DNA from 3 places in the Pantoea sp. PA1 genome. Region 3 is predicted to be linked to each of the others. Evidence: predicted binding sites of a transcription regulator. Region 3 holds the regulator's gene; each other region holds the start of a gene.
The links. The regulator PhoB, encoded in region 3, activates phosphate uptake and scavenging genes when phosphate is short. The targets are predictions, from matches to a motif close to CTGTCATAAAACTGNCNNAT.
Positions count from the first base shown of each region.

Region 1 (7,339 bases), on a different contig from region 3:
CAGATAGGTCAGCCACCATTCGATGGTCATGGGTTGCGCTCTCTTTAGGGGCGGAAGTGTGACACAATACGCCAGAAATAAGCGCGGCGCTACGGCCTGCGTACGGCAACAGGGACTCTTTATCCGGTCATCAGGAGGGCGAATGAATCCACACAAAGCCAGCTGGCTGCGACGCGAAAAAGCCTTTGCTGCCTTTGCAACCGGTCCGCTGCTCGACTTCTGGCACAGCCGTGAAGAGCGTGAGTTTACCGGCGTCGGTAATCTGACATTGCGTTACGTCCGGTTCACGTCACCGAAACATACGCGTGTCATCCTGATTGTGCCCGGCCGCATCGAGAGTTACATCAAATATCCCGAGCTGGCCTACGATCTGTTTCACTGTGGCTTCGATGTGGTGATCCTCGATCATCGCGGCCAGGGGCGCTCCGATCGTCTGCTGGAGGACTCACACCGCGGCCACGTGGTGGAATTTACCCACTATGTCGACGATCTCGAAACCCTCTATCTGAAAGAGATCGTCAGCGGACACTATCAGCAGCGTTATGCGCTGGCTCACTCGATGGGGGGCGCAATATTAACGCTGTTTCTGGCGCGGCAGCCGCAGGCTTTTCATGCGGTTGCCCTGGTGGCCCCGATGTTTGGTATTGCGCTGCCGTTGCCCGCCTTCCTGACCCACCGGATACTCGACTGGGCGGAGAAACGCCCGGCGGTGCGCGATGGGTATGCGCTCGGCACCGGACGCTGGCGCGCGCATCCGTTTGGCATCAACCGGCTGACGCACAGTGCTGAGCGTTACCGGCGTAACCTGCGCTTTTATGCTGATGATCCGGCGATTCGCGTTGGCGGGCCGACCTATCACTGGGTGCGCGAAGGCATCCATGCCGGTCGCAACATCATCAGTCAGGTGGATAAGATCACCACGCCGCTGCTGCTGTTACAGGCCAGCGAGGATCGGGTGGTCGATAACCGTTCGCAGGACCTGTTTTGTGCCGCGATGGCTGCGGCGGGTCATCCGTGTGAGGGCAACACGCCGCGGGTGATCAACGGCGCGCGTCATGAGATCCTGTTTGAAAAAGACGCGATGCGTGCCGAAGCGCTCCATGCAGTGGTCGACTTCTTTTCAGCGCATCACTGACGTTATTTATCCGACCGGCGAAAGCCGGCAGACTCCGATACCCGAGGTTTTCATGTACCACATCGTTGCATCCGACCTGGATGGCACGCTGCTTTCTCCCGAACATCGCCTGACCCCGTTTGCACGCGAAACGCTGCAGCAGCTGGTCGCCAGAGATATCCACTTCGTTTTCGCGACCGGCCGTCATCATATCGATGTCGGACAGATGCGCGACAGCCTGGCGATTCCGGCTTATATGATCACTTCAAACGGCGCGCGCGTTCACAACGCGGCGGGCGAACTGGTCTTCAGTCACAATCTGGATGCCGACATCGCCAGCGATCTGTTTGGCCTGCAATATCATCACAACGAAATCCTGACTCACGTCTACCGGGATGATGAGTGGTTTGTCAGCCGCTCAAGTCCGGCGGAACAGGATTACTTCCGCGAGTCGGTGTTCAATTATCAGGTCTATGAGCCAGGTCTGCTGCCAACCGATAACATCAGCAAAGTCTTCTTCACCTGCGAAAACCCTGAACATCTGATCCCGATGGAGCAGGCCATTGAAGCGCGCTGGGGTGACCGCGTTAACGTCAGCTTCTCATTACCCACTTGCCTGGAGGTCATGGCGGGCGGCGTGTCGAAGGGGCATGCGCTGGAAGCCGTGGCGAAGCAGCTGGGTCATTCGCTGCAAAGCTGTATCGCCTTTGGCGACGGCATGAACGATGTGGAGATGCTGAGCATGGCGGGCAAGGGCTGTATCATGCAGAACGCCCATCAGCGGCTGAAAGATACGCTGCCGGCGCTGGAAGTGATTGGATCGAATGCGGATGATGCGGTGCCGCAGACGCTGCGCGCACTCTACCTCGCATAAGCAGATGAATGAAAAGGGCCGGTTATCCGGCCCTTTTTTTATGCCGTCAGGCGATTTTCTGTTTGTGTCTGTGTTCGCTGACCATGGTCAGGAGCAGCAGAATAACGGCGAGCACGCAGCCTGCGATCATCACCAGGAAGCCGCCATCCCAGCCGAAGTAGTCGACGGTGTAACCGACAATAGCGCTGGCGGCCACCGACCCACCCAGGTAGCCGAACAGGCCGGTAAAGCCCGCTGCCGTTCCTGCCGCTTTTTTCGGGGCCAGCTCCAGCGCGTGCAGACCAATCAGCATCACTGGACCGTAGATCAGGAAGCCAATCACGATCATACAGGCCATATCAACGCCGGGGTTACCCGCCGGATTGAGCCAGTAGATGACGGTCGCGACGGTGACCAGCGTCATAAAGAACACCCCGGTCGCCCCCCGATTGCCGCGGAACACTTTATCCGACATCCAGCCGCAGAGCAGCGTCCCCGGTATCCCCGCATATTCATACAGGAAGTAGGCCCAGGAGGATTTATCCAGCGTGAAGTGTTTCACCTCTTTGAGATAGGTCGGAGACCAGTCGAGGATGCCGTAGCGCAGCAGATAGACAAACACGTTGGCCAGCGCGATGTACCACAGCAGCTTGTTCGGCAGCACGTACTTCATGAAGATCTGCTTTGCCGTCAGCTCCTCTTCATGGCTGGCATCGTAGTCGGGCGGATAGTCGTTTTTATACGCTTCAATCGGCGGCAGGCCACAGGATTGCGGGGTATCGCGCATCAGCGCAAAGGCCAGAATCGCAATGGCAATCGCGCCAAAAGCGGGCATGTAGAGCGCCGCTTTCCAGTCGTTAAACCACGCCATGCCCAGCAGAAACAGCAGCGGGGGGATACCGCCGCCCACATTATGGGCGCAGTTCCAGACCGAGACGATCCGGCCGCGCTCCTTCTGTGACCACCAGTGAACCATGGTGCGTCCGCACGGCGGCCAGCCCATCCCCTGAAACCAGCCGCAGATAAACAGCAGTACAAACATCACCATGATGCTGGAGGTCGCCCAGGGCACAAATCCCATGATCAGCATCACCGCCGCGGCCAGAATCAGGCCAGCCGGCAGGAAGACGCGCGGGTTTGAGCGGTCCGACACCGATCCCATGATGAATTTTGAAAAGCCGTAGGCGATGGAGATGCCCGACAGGGCAAACCCTAAATCGCCCCGCGAAAAACCCTGCTCGACCAGATAGGGCATCGCGAGCGCAAAGTTTTTTCTGACCAGATAGTAGGCGGCATAACCGAAGAAGATCCCGATGAAAATTTGCCAGCGCAGACGACGGTAGAGGGGATCGACACGATCCTCTGCCACCTGTGGCTGGCGTGGCGCAGGTTTAAAAATGCTCAGCATCAGTGAGGCCCTCCAGGGCACATTATGGTTTTTGAATTCCCGGCAGGTTGAAGCAGGAAAAGAGGAGAAAATGGCCATCCGATGTTCCATTTCGCGCAAAGAATAGTGTTAGTTGCGCAGCGTTACTGTGATGAATGACACATTTGTTACAGTTTTATTACAGTTGAGAGCGAAAGTGTTCACCTGATGGATCATTTCGCGCATTTTGTCTGGCGGAAAAGCGGTTCTGTCGACAGTTATGTCAGTCTGTGTAAACGGTGCGCTGCTTAAAGATTCTGATCGAATGTTTTATAGTCAGATGTCAACCAGATTTCACAGCCTGATGGCAGCACATTGTTTACACTGGCGGCCTGTTAATTTCAGGGTCATGACCGTGTTCTTATTAATTATTACCACTATTCTGTGGGCCTTTTCGTTCAGTCTGATTGGCGAATACCTTGCCGGGCAGGTGGACAGCTGGTTTTCCGTTCTGATGCGTCTGGCGCTGGCTGCGCTGGTCTTCCTGCCTTTCCTGCGCTGGCGCGGCTACCGCCCTTCAACGCTGCTGCTTTATATGCTGGTGGGGATGCTGCAGCTCGGGGTGATGTATCTGCTGAGTTTTGAAGCCTATCTCTATCTGAGCGTTTCAGAATTTCTGCTGTTTACGGTGATGACGCCGCTGTATGTGACGCTGATTTACGATCTGATCAGCCGTCGTCCGCTGCGCATCGGTTATGTGTTCAGTGCGCTGCTGGCGGTGGCCGGTGCGGCGATTATCCGTTATGACAAAGTCAGCGATCATTTCTGGTTCGGGCTGCTGTTAGTGCAGCTGGCAAACATCTGTTTTGCGGCGGGAATGGTTGGGTATAAGCGTCTGCAGGAGACCCGTCCGATGCCGCAGCACACCGCCTTCTCCTGGTTCTATCTGGGTGCGGTTGTGATTGCCGTGATCGCGTGGTGCGCCTGGGGTAATCCGCAGAAGTTGCCGACCACCTCCCTGCAGTGGGGCATTCTGATCTGGCTGGGCGTTGCGGCTTCCGGTCTGGGCTATTTTATGTGGAACTACGGTGCAACGCAGGTCGATGCCGGCACGCTGGGCATTATGAATAACATGCACGTTCCCGCCGGGCTGCTGGTGAATCTGGCAATCTGGCAGGAGAAACCGCACTGGCCGAGCTTTATTGCGGGTGCGCTGGTGATCCTCGCCTCGCTGTGGGTGCATAAGCGCTGGGTGGTGGGGCGTAGTAGCCGATCTTAAAGGAGAATCGTACCTAATCAGTAGCTGTGGGTCAGGTGAGGCCTCCCGGGCTGGCGCGTCCGATCGCGAAGGAATCTCACTTCCCTGTGGATCGGCCGGGCCATCCCTGGCCCGGACGCTTCGCTCTTCTGACGCGCCAGCCCATGAGGCGCAACAGCCTCATCGCTGTTAAATACATGGCTCAGCGCGAGCATGAAGGAGTGATGCAAGGGTAGTAAAGCCTGGAGGCGTGACAGCCTCATCGCTGTTAAATGCGTGGCTCAGTGCGAGCATGAAGGAGGGAATGGCAGGCCCGGTGCTGCTCTTGTCAAAGCCCTGATGAAGCGGGAGGGAAGGGGGGGCGCAGCTGAGGAGCAAAGCGTCCGAGCCAGGGATGGCGAGGCCGTGCTGCATGGATGCAGGCTTTCTTTGCGATCAGATGCGCCACCTCTGACCACGCAGGGGTCAGAAGCGATCAAAAATTAAGCCGGCTTATCACTCTTCGGACGCTGGATCATCGCCAGCCCTTTCAGGAAGTTACGCAGAATCTGATCGCCACACTCGCGGTAGTTCTTATGGTCAGGCTTGCGGAAAATCGCCCCTACTTCCGCCTGCGACACGGTAAAGTTTGCGCGCTTCAGCACGTCAGGAATGTCGGTCGTTTTCAGATCGAACGCGATACGCAGTTTCTTCATGAAGATGTTGTTATTCATTTTGCGCTCGATCGACGGGGCAGGCGCCTCTTCACTTTTACCACGACGGTAAAAAATCAGGCCATTCAGAAAATAACCCATCAGCACATCAGGGCAGGGACGGAACGCGGCGTCGTCATCTTTTTTCAGCCACGCCTGAACATCCGTCTCGGGTACCTCACATTCCGCCAGCGCAAAAATCTTCACCATTCCGGCATCGCTCAGATTAAGCATGTAGCGCACGCTGCGCAGAATATCGTTATTAGTCATGGTGAGATCTTCTCATGGTCAGTCGACAGGCTGCGCATTATAGGGGATTTTGCCAGCGTTCGCGCAGGTTTGTGCCCGACCGGTTACCGCTGCAACACCGCACCGGGCAGGGCAGCATCGCGCACAAACGGCAGATGCTCACAGGCGTGCTGACGGGCGAAACGGATAAAGGCTTCCAGCACCGGCTGCCGCTGTTCACCTTCGCGCACGGCGGCATAAAGACGACTCCAGAGCCCCTCACCCAGCGTGCGGGTCACGACCAGACCCTGCTTCTCAAAACTCTCCACCACCCAGTGCGGCAGCGCCGCGATACCCATGCGCGCGGAAACCATCTGAATCATCAGCAGGGTGTTATCGACGCTTTTCAGCGCCGGGCTGACGCCAGCAGGCTGCAGGAAGTGACGCCAGATATCCAGACGCTGACGCTGTACCGGATAGATCATCAACACCTCATCAGCCAGATCTTCCGGGGCAATCTGCTCCACCTGGGCCAGAGGATGATCCGTTGCCAGCACCAGCCGCACTTCATAATCAAACATCGGGGAGTAGAACAGGCCGGAGCGCGCCAGAATATCGGAGGTCAGCACCACATCCAGCTCACCCTGCTGCAGAGCGGGCTGAGGATCAAAGGTCACGCCCGATTTGAAATCCATCACCACCTGCGGCCAGCTCTGACGGAATTTATCCAGTGCGGGGGTCAGCCACTGAATACAGCTATGACACTCGATCGCCACCCGCAGCGTGGTCTGATGCGGCTCATGGCACGCCTGCAGGGCGTGCTGGATCTGCGGCAACACCTGCTCTGCCAGCTGCAGCAGAATATCGCCCTGCGGCGTAAACCGCAGCGGCTGACTTTTACGCACGAACAGGCGGAATCCCAGCCGCTGCTCCAGGTCGCTGAACTGATGAGAGAGCGCCGATTGCGTCTGGTGAAGCTGGGCCGCCGCCGCCGCCAGCGATCCCGTATTGCGCAGAGCCTGAAGCGTCCGCAGGTGCTTGAGTTCAATCATGAGGGTCCTTCACATCGAAAATGAACATATTGCGCTTGAGCCACATACAGTACCCGCAGATTATAGCAGTGTAAACATCTGGACGGCTAAACCTCTCTGGCTGCCTGTAAAAGCCAGCGTGAAAGATTATCTGGAGAACAGCACATGACTATTCTGAACCACACCCTCGGCTTTCCCCGTATTGGCCTGCGCCGGGAACTGAAAAAAGCACTGGAGCAGTACTGGGCGGGTGATATTTCGCAGCAGGACTTACTGGCGGTGGGCCGTGAACTGCGCGCCCGCCACTGGCAACAGCAGAAAGCGGCGGGTGTCGATCTGCTGCCGGTCGGCGATTTCGCCTGGTACGATCATGTGCTGACCACCAGCCTGATGCTGGGCAACGTGCCCGCACGCCATCAGAACCCGGAGGGCAGCGTTGACCTGGACACCCTGTTCCGCCTGGGCCGCGGTCGAGCCCCCAGCGGGGAACCCGCCGCCGCGGCAGAGATGACCAAATGGTTTAACACCAACTATCACTACATGGTGCCGGAATTTACCCGGGGACAGCGGTTTAAACTGACCTGGACTCAGCTGCTGGACGAGGTCGATGAGGCGCTGGCGCTGGGTCACAACATCAAGCCGGTGCTGCTGGGGCCGGTAACCTATCTGTGGCTGGGCAAAGTGAAAGGTGAGCCGTTCGAGCGCCTGTCGCTGCTGGAAGCGATTCTGCCCGTCTACCAGCAGGTGCTGGCAGAACTGGCCAGACGGGGCATCGAATGGGTGCAGATTGATGAACC
Region 1 covers NZ_JBXGEE010000006.1:205,722-213,060, forward strand. The annotation lists gene rhtB (homoserine/homoserine lactone efflux protein) at 1-30, opposite strand, end outside; gene pldB (lysophospholipase L2) at 143-1,135, shown strand; gene yigL (sugar/pyridoxal phosphate phosphatase YigL) at 1,188-1,988, shown strand; gene glpT (glycerol-3-phosphate transporter) at 2,035-3,375, opposite strand; gene AC1V0D_RS19610 (carboxylate/amino acid/amine transporter) at 3,749-4,612, shown strand; gene AC1V0D_RS19615 (YehS family protein) at 5,074-5,553, opposite strand; gene metR (HTH-type transcriptional regulator MetR) at 5,637-6,563, opposite strand; gene metE (5-methyltetrahydropteroyltriglutamate--homocysteine S-methyltransferase) at 6,708-7,339, shown strand, end outside.
Region 1: glpT (glycerol-3-phosphate transporter) is a predicted target of PhoB. The motif match lies at 3,519-3,538, and genes of this name have one in related genera.

Region 2 (7,339 bases), on a different contig from region 3:
TCGCGCTGCGCTGGATCCTGATGAACGACGATGTCAGCGTGGTCATTCCCGGTGCGAAAAACCGCCAGCAGGCGGAAGCGAATGCGCGTGCCAGCGGCGTTGACGCGCTCTCTGCGGAAACGATGGCGGCGCTGAAGCAGCTCTATCAGGAGAAGATCGCGCCCCACGTGCATCAGCGCTGGTAAACGGGCGTTACAACGCCTGGGCGCAGGCCCAGGCGGAACTCCAGGCCCACTGGAAGTTATATCCCCCCAGCCAGCCGGTCACGTCCGCCACTTCACCAATAAAGTAGAGTCCCGGCACCGCGCGCGCCTCCATGGTTTTTGAGGAGAGCTGGGTGGTGTCCACGCCGCCCAGCGTCACTTCGGCGGTGCGATACCCCTCGGTGCCGTTTGGCTGGATGCGCCAGGCGTGCAGGGTCTGCGCCAGTTCCGTTTGCTGTCGGCTGTTGAGCTGCTTCAGCGTGACATCCGGCACCACGTTCAGCGCCTGCAGCACTTCCACCAGCCGTTTCGGCAGGATTTTTGCCAGACTGTTTTTCAGGCTGAGGTTAGGATGGGCGTCGCGCTGCGCCGTCAGAAACGGTGCCAGCGGGGTGGCGGGCGACAGATCGACCGTCACGAACTCACCCGGCTGCCAGTAGCTGGAGATCTGCAACACCGCCGGGCCGGATAGCCCGCGATGGGTGAAGAGCATCGCCTCTTTAAAGCGGGTACCATCCTCTGCATCGATGGTGGTGTCCAGCGCGACGCCAGAGAGCGTCTGCAACTGCTCCAGCAACGGTTTATGCAGGGTAAAGGGCACCAGAGCGGCCCGCATCGGGAAGACGCTCAGCCCGAACTGCTCCGCAATTTTGTAGCCAAACGGCGAGGCACCCAGACCCGGCATCGACAGGCCGCCGCTGGCGATCACCAGCTTTTCAGCCTGCACCGTGCTGCCGTTGAGTTGCAGCGTATAACCGCGCTCATCGCGCGTGACGCTGAGCACTTCACTGCGCAGCCGCAGAGTGACATTGCCCCTGTCACACTCGGCCAGCAGCAGATCGACAATCTGCTGCGCAGAGTCGTCGCAGAAGAGCTGGCCCAGGGTTTTCTCGTGCCAGGCGATGCCGTGGCGATTAACCAGATCGATGAAATCCCACTGGGTATATCTGGCCAGCGCCGACTTGCAGAAGTGGGGATTGTGCGACAGATAAGCCGCCGGTTCTGTGTAGAGATTGGTAAAGTTGCAGCGCCCGCCGCCAGACATCAGAATTTTGCGGCCCGGCTTCTTGCCATTATCCAGCAGTAATACGCGGCGTCCCCGCTGTCCGGCCTGGGCGGCACAGAACAGGCCTGCGGCCCCGGCACCAATGATGATAACGTCAAACTGTTCCACTGCAGCTCACTCATATAACAGGAAAGGCGCAGATTGTAGTGATCTGCTCACTGAGACGCCAGCGTCAAAAAATTGCCGTAAATGTGTCATAATGTATCTGCTTAATATCTAACCCTTTTTCGCTGACTTACGCGTCAGGCTTACAACGAAAGGTCAAATTAGGGCTATATTTTCCTTTCCCATACAGCACGTTGTCGCGGATAATGCGCCGCGTTCATGTCCTCCAAAAATGGCGTAACGTTTATGCTACATCTGTTTGCTGGTCTAGACCTCAGTACGAGTCTGTTATTGGTTCTTGCCCTGCTGTTTGTATTGTTTTACGAAGCGATCAACGGTTTCCACGACACGGCCAACGCGGTTGCGACGGTCATCTATACCCGTGCCATGCGTGCCCAGCTTGCTGTGGTCATGGCAGGCGTATTCAACTTCCTTGGCGTGCTGCTCGGTGGATTGAGTGTCGCTTACGCTATTGTTCATATGCTTCCCACCGACCTGCTGTTAAATGTGGGATCGGCACACGGTCTCGCCATGGTGTTTTCTATGCTGCTGGCGGCGATTATCTGGAACCTCGGCACCTGGTATCTCGGTCTGCCGGCCTCCAGCTCCCATACGCTGATCGGCGCCATTATCGGTATCGGTCTGACCAACGCCCTGATGAGCGGCACCTCGGTCGTTGATGCCCTCAACATCCCGAAAGTGCTGAATATCTTCCTTTCTCTGATCCTGTCGCCGATCATCGGCCTGGTGATTGCGGGTGGCTTAATCTTTATTCTGCGCCGCTACTGGAGCAGCACCAAAAAGCGTGCGCGTATTCATATGACGCCTGCTGACCGTGAGAAGATCGACGGCAAGAAGAAGCCGCCGTTCTGGACCCGTATTGCTCTGATTGTATCGGCAATCGGTGTCAGCTACTCGCACGGGGCAAACGACGGCCAGAAAGGCATTGGTCTGATCATGCTGGTCCTGATTGGTGTGGCTCCGGCGGGGTTCGTGGTCAACATGAATGCCTCCGGTTACGACATCACGCGCACCCGCGATGCGGTCAATCACCTGGAGCAATATTATCAGCAGCATAGCGCCTCGCTGACGCATATCATCCAGATGGCACCGCCAAAACTGCCGACACCGGAAGAAGTGCCGGCCACCAGCCCGCAGGAGTTCCACTGTGACAGCGCCCGCGCACTGCAGGCGGTTCAGCGTGCTCAGGGACTGCTGAATAACCTGCAGAGCTACGATCAGCTGACGGTTGAACAGCGCGGTCAGATGCGTCGTCTGCTGCTCTGCATCTCCGACACCGCCGACAAGGCGGCGAAACTGCCGGAGACCACGCCCGATGACAAACGCTTCCTCGGTAAGCTGAAAAGCGACCTGCTCGGCACCATCGAGTATGCGCCGGTCTGGATCATTATGGCTGTGGCGCTGGCGCTGGGCACCGGCACCATGATTGGCTGGCGTCGTGTCGCCACCACCATTGGTGAAAAAATCGGTAAAAAAGGCATGACCTATGCGCAGGGCATGTCAGCTCAGGTGACGGCCGCGCTGTCGATTGGCGTCGCCAGCTACACCGGTATGCCGGTTTCGACCACGCACATCCTCTCCTCATCCGTTGCCGGTACCATGCTGGTTGACGGTGGCGGATTGCAGAGCCGGACCATCAAGAACATCGCGATGGCGTGGGTCTTCACCCTGCCGGTCTGTATTGTGCTGTCAGGTTCGCTCTACTGGATTGCGCTAAAACTGGTGTAATGCAACTGGTGTAATACCAGCTAAAAAGGGCGACTCCGGTCGCCCTTTTTTAATGCCAGATCGCCAGCGCCACCAGGCTGATAATGACCAGTCCGCACAGCGCGCTGGTCAGAATAAACTGCCCCCGCACCCGCTCGCAGCGCCGGATAAACTCATCGTCATGATGGTCGAGATAGCGCTTAGCCCAGATATAGGTCACCAGCCTCACCTGCTTGCTCGGCTGACCGTGAGAGGTAAAAAAGCCCGCGCCGTCGACATACTGATAGAGCAGTGGATCGCACCCCCGTAATACCGCCAGCAGTGCGCGCAGAGATGAAAAATAGCGCGCCATATTCACGATACATACCACACAAAGCGCCCAGAAAAGCGCAACCGTGCTGATCATATTCTCCCCCCTCCCGACTGGCGGCGCAGTCGCTGACCCAGCGATAAATCCCTGAGCAAACCTGCCGTCATCACCAGCCACTGAATCACCGGACTGCGAAAGTTTTCGACCCCCTGAGCGGCTGCGAATCGGACCGCCTTTTTTCAGTGTAGGAGAAATCTTTACGTTTTTTCCAACGATGATTTTCGTTCGGCGCGAGTAAATCCGGCACAGCCTTGATCTTATTCACAAGCCAGACGGCAACCACAGCATTTACGGTGAGAGAAGACTATACTCAGGGCATAACTACATCACCTGCAACGCAGGCAGACACTTTGGTGGCGCTCATCGCCCGCTCGCGCAAGGGATTTTGCTCAGCTGTGACGCGGCAGGAACACCGGATGCCATCCTTAATCTCGCGAAAGGAGTTTTATCATGGCTTATAAACATATCCTGATTGCAGTAGACCTTTCCCCCGAAAGTCAGTTACTGGTGGATAAGGCCGTTTCGCTGGCTCGCCCGTACGATGCCCGCATTTCCCTGATTCACGTCGACGTGAACTACTCCGACCTTTACACCGGTCTGATCGACGTTAACCTGGGGGATATGCAGAAGCGTATCTCGGAAGAGACGCACACTGCCCTGAAAGGGTTATCAGAGGCGGCCGGTTATCCGATCAGTGAAACCCTGAGCGGCAGCGGCGACCTGGGTCAGGTTCTGGTCGATGCCATTAAGAAGTATGACGTTGACCTGGTGGTCTGCGGTCATCATCAGGATTTCTGGAGCAAGCTGATGTCTTCGGCCCGTCAGTTGATTAACACGGTGCATATCGATATGCTGATTGTGCCGCTGCGCGATGCCGACGACGAATAAATCCTTTTCTGAAAGCCGGCGTCAGCCGGCTTTTCTCTGTCGTCTCTTTCAGGTTCGGCCCGGCCCCCGCATTTATCCGCTTCATTTCGCTTATCTGAACATCATATTAAAACCGGCGTTACATTAATGAATCGTTGATTCGCTAATGCGAATCGTTTTATTACATGCAGCGCGCTGTTTATCACAATTTTACTATGGGCAACCTTTTTCCCATTCGCTATCTTTCGCCTGCTCTCTGACCTGTTTACATCAGAGAGAGCAGGAAAAAGATAAGCTGATCTATTTAATCAATAAGGACATTAACAATGAGAGAAATTAACGAGAAAGAAATTGCGGCGGTAAGCGGTGCTGGCCTGCCTGAATTTCTGGGTGACGTGAACAGCGCACTGACGGACGTTTCGGGCTTACTGGATAGCACCCTGACGTCGCTGAAGGAAAGCACCACATTCGGAGAGCGACTGAGTCTGACCTTCAGAGCCCTCGGCCTGAATGTGGCCAAAAGCTTTCTGACCGCCTTTTCCGGCTTCCTGACGACAATATCGGCCTGATTTATTTACCCTGTTTGTACGATTGCGCAAACAGGAGAGGCTGAAGCATGCCTGAAACGTTATCAGGCATGCTCTTTAAGCAAAAACAGAAAACGAAATTGCCACTCGCGCTGACATGCGTTATTCGCTGAGCGGGGGATAAATATCAAAGCGATGACTTTTAGTCACTACGGCGGCCTGCGTAACCACACCCGCCAGCGGCGGCGCATAGTCTGGCCGTTTTACCACAATGCGTTTTCTGGCCAGCCGGCGGGCAGGCTCCAGTAACGCATCCGCATCCTCATCCGGCCCCACCAGCGACTGAAAGACCCGCATCTCCTTTTTCACCAGCGCACTTTTCTGGCGATGGGGATACATCGGATCGAGATAAACGACGTCAGGCGGTGGCGTGATATCACCCAGTGCCTGGGCACTGGCCGCATGAATCAGCGTCAGCCGCTCGCGCAGCCAGGGACCGATTTCTGCATCCTGATAGCCACGCTGCAGACCATCTTCCAGCAGTGCTGCCACCACCGGATGGCGCTCCAGCATCCGTACCCGGCAGCCCAGCGCCGCCAGCACAAACGCATCGCGTCCCAGACCGGCGGTCGCATCGACCACATCCGGCAGATAACTGCCTTTGATGCCGACCGCTTTGGCGACGGCTTCACCGCGTCCTCCGCCGAAACGGCGACGATGGGCCATGGCGCCGGTGACGAAATCAACAAAAATACCGCCCAGCTTTGGCTCATCCCGCTTACGCAGTTCAAGGTGGGTCGCAGTCTGCACCAGCGCCAGCAGTGCGGTATCATCCTGCTCCAGCTGCCAGCGCTGCGCTAAACGTGACAAGGCGCCGTCTCCGGCGCCTGATTCATCGAGCAAACAGATTTTCACGAACCGACTTATCCCTGAATGCCGTAATGTTCCAGCATCGCATCGAGCTGCGGCTCACGGCCACGGAAGCGCTTAAACAGCTCCATTGGCTCTTCCGAACCGCCGCGCGTCAGGATGTTATCCAGGAAAGACTGGCCGGTTTCGCGGTTGAAGATCCCCTCCTCTTCAAAACGGGAATAGGCATCCGCCGCCAGCACGTCCGCCCACAGATAGCTGTAGTAACCTGCCGCATAGCCGCCCGCAAAGATGTGGCTGAAGGCGTGCGGGAAACGGCCCCATTCCGGCCCCGGCACCACCGCCACGCGGCTTTTCACTTCGCGCAGGGTTTCCAGAATCTGCGCGCCTTTTTCCGGGTTGAATTCGGTATGCAGACGGAAATCGAACAGGCCGAACTCCAGCTGACGCAGGATAAACAGCGCGGCCTGATAGTTCTTCGCCGCCAGCATTTTATCCAGCAGGGCTTTCGGCAGCGGTTCGCCGGTCTCATAGTGTCCGGAGATAAATGCCAGCGCATCCGGCTCCCAGCACCAGTTTTCCATAAACTGGCTTGGCAGTTCGACCGCATCCCATGGCACACCGCTGATACCGGACACGCCAGGCGCTTCGATGCGGGTCAGCATGTGGTGCAGACCGTGACCGAACTCATGGAACAGGGTAATCACTTCGTCATGGGTGAAGAGCGCAGGTTTCCCCTTCACCGGACGGTTAAAGTTACAGGTCAGATAGGCGACCGGCTTCTGCAGGGTGCCATCGGCTTTACGCATCTGACCCACGCAGTCATCCATCCAGGCGCCGCCACGTTTGTGTTCGCGGGCATAGAGGTCGAGATAGAAGCTGCCGCGCAGTTCGCCGGTTTCATCGAACAGATCGTAGAACTTCACGTCAGGATGATAGACCTCAACGTCGTTACGCTGCTTCGCACTGATGCCGTAGATGCGTTTAACCACTTCAAACAGGCCAGCGACCGCACGCGCTTCCGGGAAGTATGGGCGCAGCTGCTCATCGCTGATGGTATAGAGATGCTGCTTCTGCTTTTCCCCGTAATAGGTGAGATCCCACGGGTTCAGCTCTTCAACGCCATGCTCTTTTTTCGCGAAGGCGCGCAGCTGCTCCAGCTCTTTTTCCCCCTGCGGACGGGCGCGTTCGGCCAGGTCATTCAGGAAGTCGATCACCTGAGACGGGCTCTGGGCCATTTTGGTCGCCAGCGATTTGTCGGCGTAAGAGTCAAAGCCCAGCAGCTGTGCCAGCTCGTGACGCAGCGCCAGCTCTTCCGCCATGATCGGGCCGTTATCCCATTTACCGGCGTTTGGCCCCTGATCGGAGGCGCGTGTCGCATAGGCGCGATACATCTCTTCACGCAGCGCCGCGTTGTCGCAGTAAGTCATCACCGGCAGATAGCTTGGGATATCCAGCGTCAGCAGCCAGCCCTCCTGCTCTTTGGCTTCGGCCTGCGCTTTCGCCGCCGCCAGCGCACTTTCTGGCATACCGGCCAGCTCACTTTCGTCGGTGATCAGTTTGCTCCAGCCCATGGTGGCATCCAGCACGTTGTTGCTGTACG
Region 2 covers NZ_JBXGEE010000005.1:154,349-161,687, forward strand. The annotation lists gene AC1V0D_RS18285 (aldo/keto reductase) at 1-185, shown strand, start outside; gene AC1V0D_RS18290 (BaiN/RdsA family NAD(P)/FAD-dependent oxidoreductase) at 193-1,377, opposite strand; gene pitA (inorganic phosphate transporter PitA) at 1,621-3,123, shown strand; gene uspB (universal stress protein UspB) at 3,173-3,508, opposite strand; gene uspA (universal stress protein UspA) at 3,923-4,360, shown strand; gene AC1V0D_RS18310 (hypothetical protein) at 4,666-4,908, shown strand; gene rsmJ (16S rRNA (guanine(1516)-N(2))-methyltransferase RsmJ) at 5,029-5,781, opposite strand; gene prlC (oligopeptidase A) at 5,790-7,339, opposite strand, start outside.
Region 2: pitA (inorganic phosphate transporter PitA) is a predicted target of PhoB. The motif match lies at 1,439-1,458, and genes of this name have one in related genera.

Region 3 (7,339 bases):
GGAAAATCGCGCCCTGTCTGCCGCGCAGCCAGCTGATATCGATCCGCGTGCCCTCTGGCGTGTGGTTCACCGCGTTGTAAACCAGATTGGAGATGGCGCTGCGCAGCTGTTCATCGTTGCCGAACACTTTCAGATGGGGATCGGTGTGGAAATGGATGTCGTGGCGGCCGCCGCTCAGCGTCGCGGCTTCATGCTGCAGCAGTTTCAGCATCACCGGCACATCGACCTTCTCTTTCAGGTCGATCGCCGGGGCCGCTTCGATGCGCGACAGCGTCAGCAGTTGCTTAACCAGGCTGTCCATGCGGTGCGTCTGCTCCGACATGGTGTGGAGCGCTTTGCTGCGCGAAGGTTCGCTCATCACTGAGTCGTTCATCATCTCCAGATAGCCCTGCAGCACCGTGAGCGGGGTGCGCAGCTCATGACTGACATTGGCAAAGAAGTTGCGGCGCGCCCCTTCCAGCTGATGCATCTGCGTCACATCGCGCGCCACCAGCAGCCACTGCCCTTCACTGTAGGGCATGACGCGAAATTCCATGTGCAGTTTATTGTTCAGCACCAGCGTCAGGGGTTTATCAAAATCGCGCTGGCGAAGATAGCGGGAGAATTCGGGGTAACGCAGCAGGTTGAGGATATTCTGGCCATTGTCTTCCGGCCAGCGCAGGCCAAGGTGCTGCTGCGCCAGTCCGTTGCACCAGAAAATGGTGCCCTCTTCGGTGGTGAGGATCACTGCATCCGGCAGCGATTCGGCACCGCTGCGGAAACGCTTGATCAGATTGCCCAGTTCGCGCCGCCGCCGCCGGTTGCGCAGCTGCATCTGGTAAAGCCCATAGAAGAGCGGCTCCCAGCTGGCACGCCCGGCAGGGGGCGTCATGGTGCGGTCGAGCCACAGCCAGTGTGACAGCCGCATCAGATTATGAAAATGCCACAGCAGCACCAGCAGCACGCTCAGCAGCAGCCACCAGGCCAGCCCGCCAAACAGCAGGCCCGGCAGCAGCGCGGGCAGACAGGCCAGCAGCAGTTCTGTCAGTAATCTCTTCCAGGAGAGGCGTTCCAGCACGGTAAAGGCTCCGTTCAGTAGCGGGCAGAGAAACGATACCCTGTTCCGCGAACGGTTTGTACCATGCGATCGTGGCCGGAGATCTCCAGCGCTTTACGTAAACGGCGGATGTGAACATCAACGGTGCGATCTTCTACATACACATTGGTGCCCCAGACGTGGTTCAGCAGCTGTTCGCGGCTGTAAACGCGCTCCGGGTGCGTCATAAAGAAGTGCAGCAGCTTATATTCGGTCGGGCCCATCTCCAGCGGCGTGGTTTCGGACATCACGCGATGCGACGAGGGGTCCAGACTCAGCCCCTGCATCTCGATCACCTCTTCCACCGCCATTGGTGAAATACGGCGCATCACCGCTTTAATGCGCGCCATCAGCTCTTTGGGGGAAAAAGGCTTGGTAATGTAGTCATCCGCGCCCACTTCCAGCCCGCGCACCCGATCTTCCTCTTCGCCACGGGCGGTCAGCATCATGACCGGAATGTCGCGCGTCATCGCCTCACGCTTCAGGTGTTTGATAAACTGAATGCCGCTGCCGCCCGGTAACATCCAGTCCAGCAGAATCAGATCGGGCCAGGGTTCGATCAGCCTGGCCACGGCGCTGTCATAATCTTCCGCCTCGATTGGCTGATAGTCGTTCTGCTCCAGAACAAAACACAACATTTCACGGATGGGGGCTTCATCCTCCACAACCAAAATGCGCTTAGCCATTATTTCTCCTGCTGATTATGACGGCTGTCACTGAGATTCGCGGCGCCATTATGCGTCAGATTTGTGACACTTTTATGAAAAACATAACCTGCCTGTAACCACATAGGTAATCAATTATGACAGTGCAGCGACTCTTTTTTGCTTTGGCCGCAGAGCCAGTATAATCGCCGGGCGAATCACAACGGCAGGGACTCATCATGCGCATTATTCACACTGCGGACTGGCATCTGGGGCAGTTCTTCTACAACAAAAGCCGGGCGGCCGAACATCAGGCGTTTCTCGACTGGCTGTTGATCCAGATTGAACAGCATCAGGTGGATGCGCTGATTATCGCGGGCGATCTGTTTGATACCGGCACGCCGCCCAGCTACGCGCGCGAAATGTTCAACCGTTTTGTGGTGGCGCTGCAGCCCAGCGGCTGTCAGCTGATAGTGCTGGCGGGCAACCACGACTCCGTGGCGACGCTGAATGAGTCGCGCGAGCTGCTCGCCTGTCTCAATACCCGGGTGATCGCCACCCCACAGGACGATGATGTGCTGCTGCTCAACACCCGTCAGGGTGAACCGGGGGCGCTGCTTTGTGCGATTCCCTACCTGCGGCCGCGCGACATCCTGCGCAGCCGGGCGGGTCAGTCGGGACGCGACAAGCAGACCTCGCTGCTGGAGGCGATCGCTCACCACTATCAGCAGCGTTTCGCCGCAGCACAGGCACTGGGCCATGCGCTGCCGATGATCGCCACCGGCCATCTCACCACCGTCGGCGTCAGCCAGAGCGATTCGGTGCGTGACATCTATATCGGCACGCTGGACGCCTTCCCGGCCAGCGCCTTTCCCGCCGCCGACTACATTGCGCTGGGCCATATTCATCGCGCGCAGCGCGTCGCCGGCAGCGAGCATATCCGCTACAGCGGCTCACCGATCCCACTGAGTTTTGATGAGCTGAGCAGTGAAAAAAGCGTCTTCCTGCTGGAGCTGACGGCCAGCGGCCTGCAGGCGGTCACCCCGCTGGTGGTGCCGCAGACTCAGCCGATGCAGGCGCTGAAAGGATCGCTGGCGCAGATTGCTGAACAGTTAAACACCTTCAGCGGGCAGCAGCCGGAGAAACCGATCTGGCTCGATATCGAAGTCACGACCCAGGAGTACCTCAGCGATCTGCAACGGCAGGTGGAAACGCTGACCGCCACGCTCCCCGTCGAGGTGCTGCTATTGCGCCGCAGCCGTGAACAGCGGCAGCAGAGCCTGGCGCGGCTCGACAATGAAACCCTGAGCGAGCTGAAGGTGGAAGAGGTCTTCGCCCGCCGGCTGGCGCTGGATGAGGGCTTAGAGGCGGAGCAGATCGATCAGATGACCACCCTGTTTCGTCAGACGCTGGCCGCCATGGAAGAGACCCAATGAAGATCCTTACGCTACGTTTTAAAAATCTGAATGCCCTGCGCGGTGAATGGTTTATCGATTTCCGCGCCGAACCTTTTGCCAGCAACGGCCTGTTCGCCATTACCGGTGCCACCGGTGCCGGGAAAACCACCCTGCTGGATGCCATCTGCCTGGCGCTCTACCACCAGACGCCGCGCCTGGGCGCGATCTCCCAGAGCCAGAACCCGCTGATGACCCGCGACTGCGCGGAATGTCTGGCTGAGGTAGAGTTTGAGATTAAGGGTGAAGCCTGGCGCGCCTTCTGGAGTCAGAACCGCGCGCGCGGTGCCGCCGACGGCAAGCTGCAGGCCCCGCGCGTTGAGCTGGCACGCTGCGCCGACAACACCATCGTGGCCGATAAGGTGGGTGACAAGCTGAAGCTGACGGAAACCCTCTCCGGGCTCGATTTTGAACGCTTCACCCGCTCGATGATGCTCTCTCAGGGCCAGTTCGCCGCGTTTCTCAATGCCAGAGCCAGTGAACGCGCCGAACTTCTCGAAGAGCTGACCGGCACCGAAATCTACGGCCTGATCTCAGCCGCCATTTATGAGCGCCACAAAGAGGCGAAAACCCAGCTGGACCTGCTGCGCAGCCAGGCGGGCGCGATGACCCTGCTGGAGAGTGAGGCGCGCGAGGCGCTGCAACAGCAGCTGACCGGGCTGGACCAGGCGGAACAGCAGCTCAGCAGCCGCTATCAGCAGGCGCAACAGCAACAGCAGTGGCAGCAACAGGCACAGCAGCTACAGCGGGAGAGTGAGCAGGCGGAGGCGGCGTTGCAGCAGGCCAGCGCGGCCTTACAGGCCGCTGAGCCCGATCGCCAGCGGCTGGCACGCAGCGAACCGGCTGAAAAACTGCGGGGCGCGCTGCAGCAGCGCGACGCCCTGCGTACCGAGCAGCAGCAGGTCTCGCATCGCTGTCAGCAGCTCACGGATCAGCAGCAGCAGGCGCAGAGCCAGCATCAGCAGCATCAGCAGCGCTATGCGGCCACTCAGCTTGCCCGCCAGCAGGCACAGCAGGAACAGCAGCAGCAGGAGACCCTGCTGACGGAACAGGTGTTGCCGCTGGATCAGCGCATCAGCGCCCTGCAGCAGCACAATGAGGAGCAGCAGCAGGAAAACGCCCGTCAGCAACAGCATCTTGATCAGACTCAGGCAACCCTGGCGGAGCAGACCCGTCAGATGACCCGCCTGAAGCAGGCGATGGCTGAACAGCATCAGTTACGTGAGCAGTTGACCGATCTGGCGCACTGGGGTGCTTCGCTGCCGCTGTGGCAGGAAAACTTTGCCCTGCTGGCACAGCGTGAAGCGACGCTGGCGGGACTGACGCAACAGCGCAATCAGCAGCAGCAGCAGATCGCCACGCAGCAGGCGGAACAGCAGCAGCAGGCCCGACAGGCACTGCCGCGCCAGCAGGCGGAGCAACAGGCCCGCCAGGCGCTGTCGCAGGCGGAGCAAGCACTAACTTCGCTTCAGGAGCAGCATCCGCCTGCTGCAGTGCGTCAGGCGTTAAGCCAGTTGCAGAGCAGCCGTCCGGCGCGTCAGCAACTGCTGCTGCTCTCAACGCAGTGGCAGCCGCTGCACCAGCAGCTGGACCAGCGCCAGCAAAGGCTACACGCGCTGGAAAAAGCGCATCAGCAGAGCCAAGCGGAATTGCAGACGCTGCGTGAGACGTGGAAACGCGAAAAACAGCAGCTGGACGATGTGGAAAAAATCTGCGCGCTGGAGCAGCAGATTGTCGATCTCAGCGACTACCGCGCCCGGCTCACCGCCGATCAGCCCTGTCCGCTGTGCGGCTCCTGCACCCATCCCGCCGTCGGGGCCTACAGCACACTGGAAGTCAGTGCTAACCAGCAGCGCCGGGCTGCGCTGCAACAACAAACCGAGGCACTGCGCGAAGCGGGCACGGCAAAAAACGAACAGCTGAAGCAGTCTGCGGTACAGCAGCAGACGCTGCGCGAGGAAATCGCCGGGATGCAGCAACAGCTTGAGCAGCTTGAGCAGCAATGGCAGGTTCTGAGCGGTGAGCTGGCACTTACTTTCCCGCTTGCCGATCGCGAGGCCTTAGCCACGTGGCAGCAGCAGCAAAGCGACCGTGAAAGTCAGCTTGAGCAGCAGCGACAGGCTCAGGAAGCCGCAAGCCAGGCCCTTCAGGCTGCGAAAGATCACCATCTTCAGCAGCTACAGGCCTGGCAGCAGCAGCAGCAGGCCGAACAGCTGGCGCAGCAGTCGCTGACCAGCCTGCTACAGGCGCTGGATGTGCTGCAACAGCGTCAGCAGCAGGAACAGCAGGCCTGGGAGCAGTTGCAGAGCCGTCTGGAGCAGCAGTTCAGCGCACACCATCTTGCCCTGCCCGCTGCCGCCGATCGCGCTGCGTGGCTGGCGGAGCAACAGCGGCGCTGGCAGCGCTGGCAGGAGAGTGAGCAGTTGCTCGCTAACCTGCAGCCACAGCTGTTGAAAGGGGAAACCCAGCTCACTGCCCTGCAGCAGCAGGCTGAACAGGAACAGCAGCAGCTCACGACTCGTCAGCAGCAGCAGCAGCAGAGCCAGGCGCAGCTCAGCGAAATGCGTCAGCAGCGTCTGGCGCTGTTTGGCGATCGCGAGGTCACCCTCGCCCGTCAGCAGCTGCAGGCCCGCGTTCAGCACGCTGATGAACAGCTGGCACAGCAACTCACCGCGCTGCAACAGGCGCAGTCCGAGGTCAGTCGCCTGCAGGGTGAGCTGGCGGGGCTGGAAAATCAGCGTCAGACCCTCAGCAGCAAACTGGCAGAGGCGGAAAGCACACTGCAGCAGGCACTGGCGCGCGCCGGATTTGCCGATGAAGCCAGCCTGCGCGCGGCGCTGCTGGATGAGCAGACTGCGCTGCAACTGCGCCAGCAGCTGCAGCAGCTCGATCAGCAGTACCAGCAGCAGCAGGCGCGACGGGCGGATCTGCGTCAGCGGCTCAGCACCCATCAGCAGGCAAAGCCCGACGCGATGCCGGAATCTGCCGAGGCGCTGGCGCAGCAGCTGGAGCAGTTACGACTGGCGCTGCGCGACAACGCCAGCCAGCAGGGTCAGATTCAGCAGCAGCTGCACAGCGACGCGAGCCTGCGTGCCCGGCAGCAGAGTCTGATGACACAGATAGAACAGGATGGGGTGGCGCTGGCGCAGTGGAGCCTGCTCAACGACCTGATCGGCTCCGCCAGCGGCGATAAATTCCGGCGTTTCGCCCAGGGGCTGACGCTGGATCATCTGGTCGCGCTCGCTAACCGTCAGCTTGACCGGCTGCATGGCCGCTATCTGCTGCAGCGGCGGGCGCAGGATCAGCTGGAGCTGGATGTGGTTGACACCTGGCAGGCTGATGCCGCACGCGATACCCGCACCCTGTCGGGCGGGGAGAGCTTCCTGGTCAGTCTGGCGCTGGCCCTGGCGTTATCCGATCTGGTGAGCCACAAAACGCGCATCGAATCGCTGTTTCTGGATGAGGGATTCGGCACGCTGGATGCCCAGACGCTCGACACCGCGCTGGATGCCCTGGATGCGCTCAACGCCAGCGGCAAAACCATCGGGGTGATCAGCCACGTCGAGGCGATGAAGGAGCGCATCCCGGTGCAGATTAAAGTGCGCAAGATGAATGGATTAGGTTACAGCCAGCTGGAGCTGCCCCAGGGATAACGGGCACCTCAGCCGGGAGGTTAAGCGATGCGTGGCGCTGACATCCGGCGAGCCGTTATCCGCAGGCAGCACCAGAATCGAGGCGGGTTTGCTGGCATGGAAGGCACTGCCCGCCGTCAACCGGGAGAGTGCCGCAAAGGCCTGTTTTTCTGCCTTTCTCATCCAAAACGTGAAAGAGAGATCGTCCGCACCGGGGCGGTAAATTCTGGTTCTGCTGACAGTCGGAGGAATGCCATAGCATTCAGCAGGCCGGTCTGTAGACTGTCGGCAGCAGACAGGAAGATCTTTAAGGGGAGATGGGCCAGTTAAATGAATTTGATTAATGTAATAAGGCGGATATTGCCGGGTGTGATTGTTGCCATCTCGCTCAGCGCCTGCCAGCAACCTGTAATAAAGCAACGGGATAGCGTGGCAAACCTCTGTCAGCCGGAAAAAGATCCTGACAGCAAATCCTGTCACTGGACGCATCAAATGCAGCCGGTGCTGAACCGGGACTTCCGGGATGCAGCCCGT
Region 3 covers NZ_JBXGEE010000001.1:94,790-102,128, reverse strand. The annotation lists gene phoR (phosphate regulon sensor histidine kinase PhoR) at 1-1,057, opposite strand, end outside; gene phoB (phosphate response regulator transcription factor PhoB) at 1,072-1,761, opposite strand; gene sbcD (exonuclease subunit SbcD) at 1,959-3,155, shown strand; gene AC1V0D_RS00505 (SbcC/MukB-like Walker B domain-containing protein) at 3,152-6,826, shown strand; gene AC1V0D_RS00500 (GNA1162 family protein) at 6,791-6,988, opposite strand; gene AC1V0D_RS00495 (cell envelope integrity TolA C-terminal domain-containing protein) at 7,136-7,339, shown strand, end outside.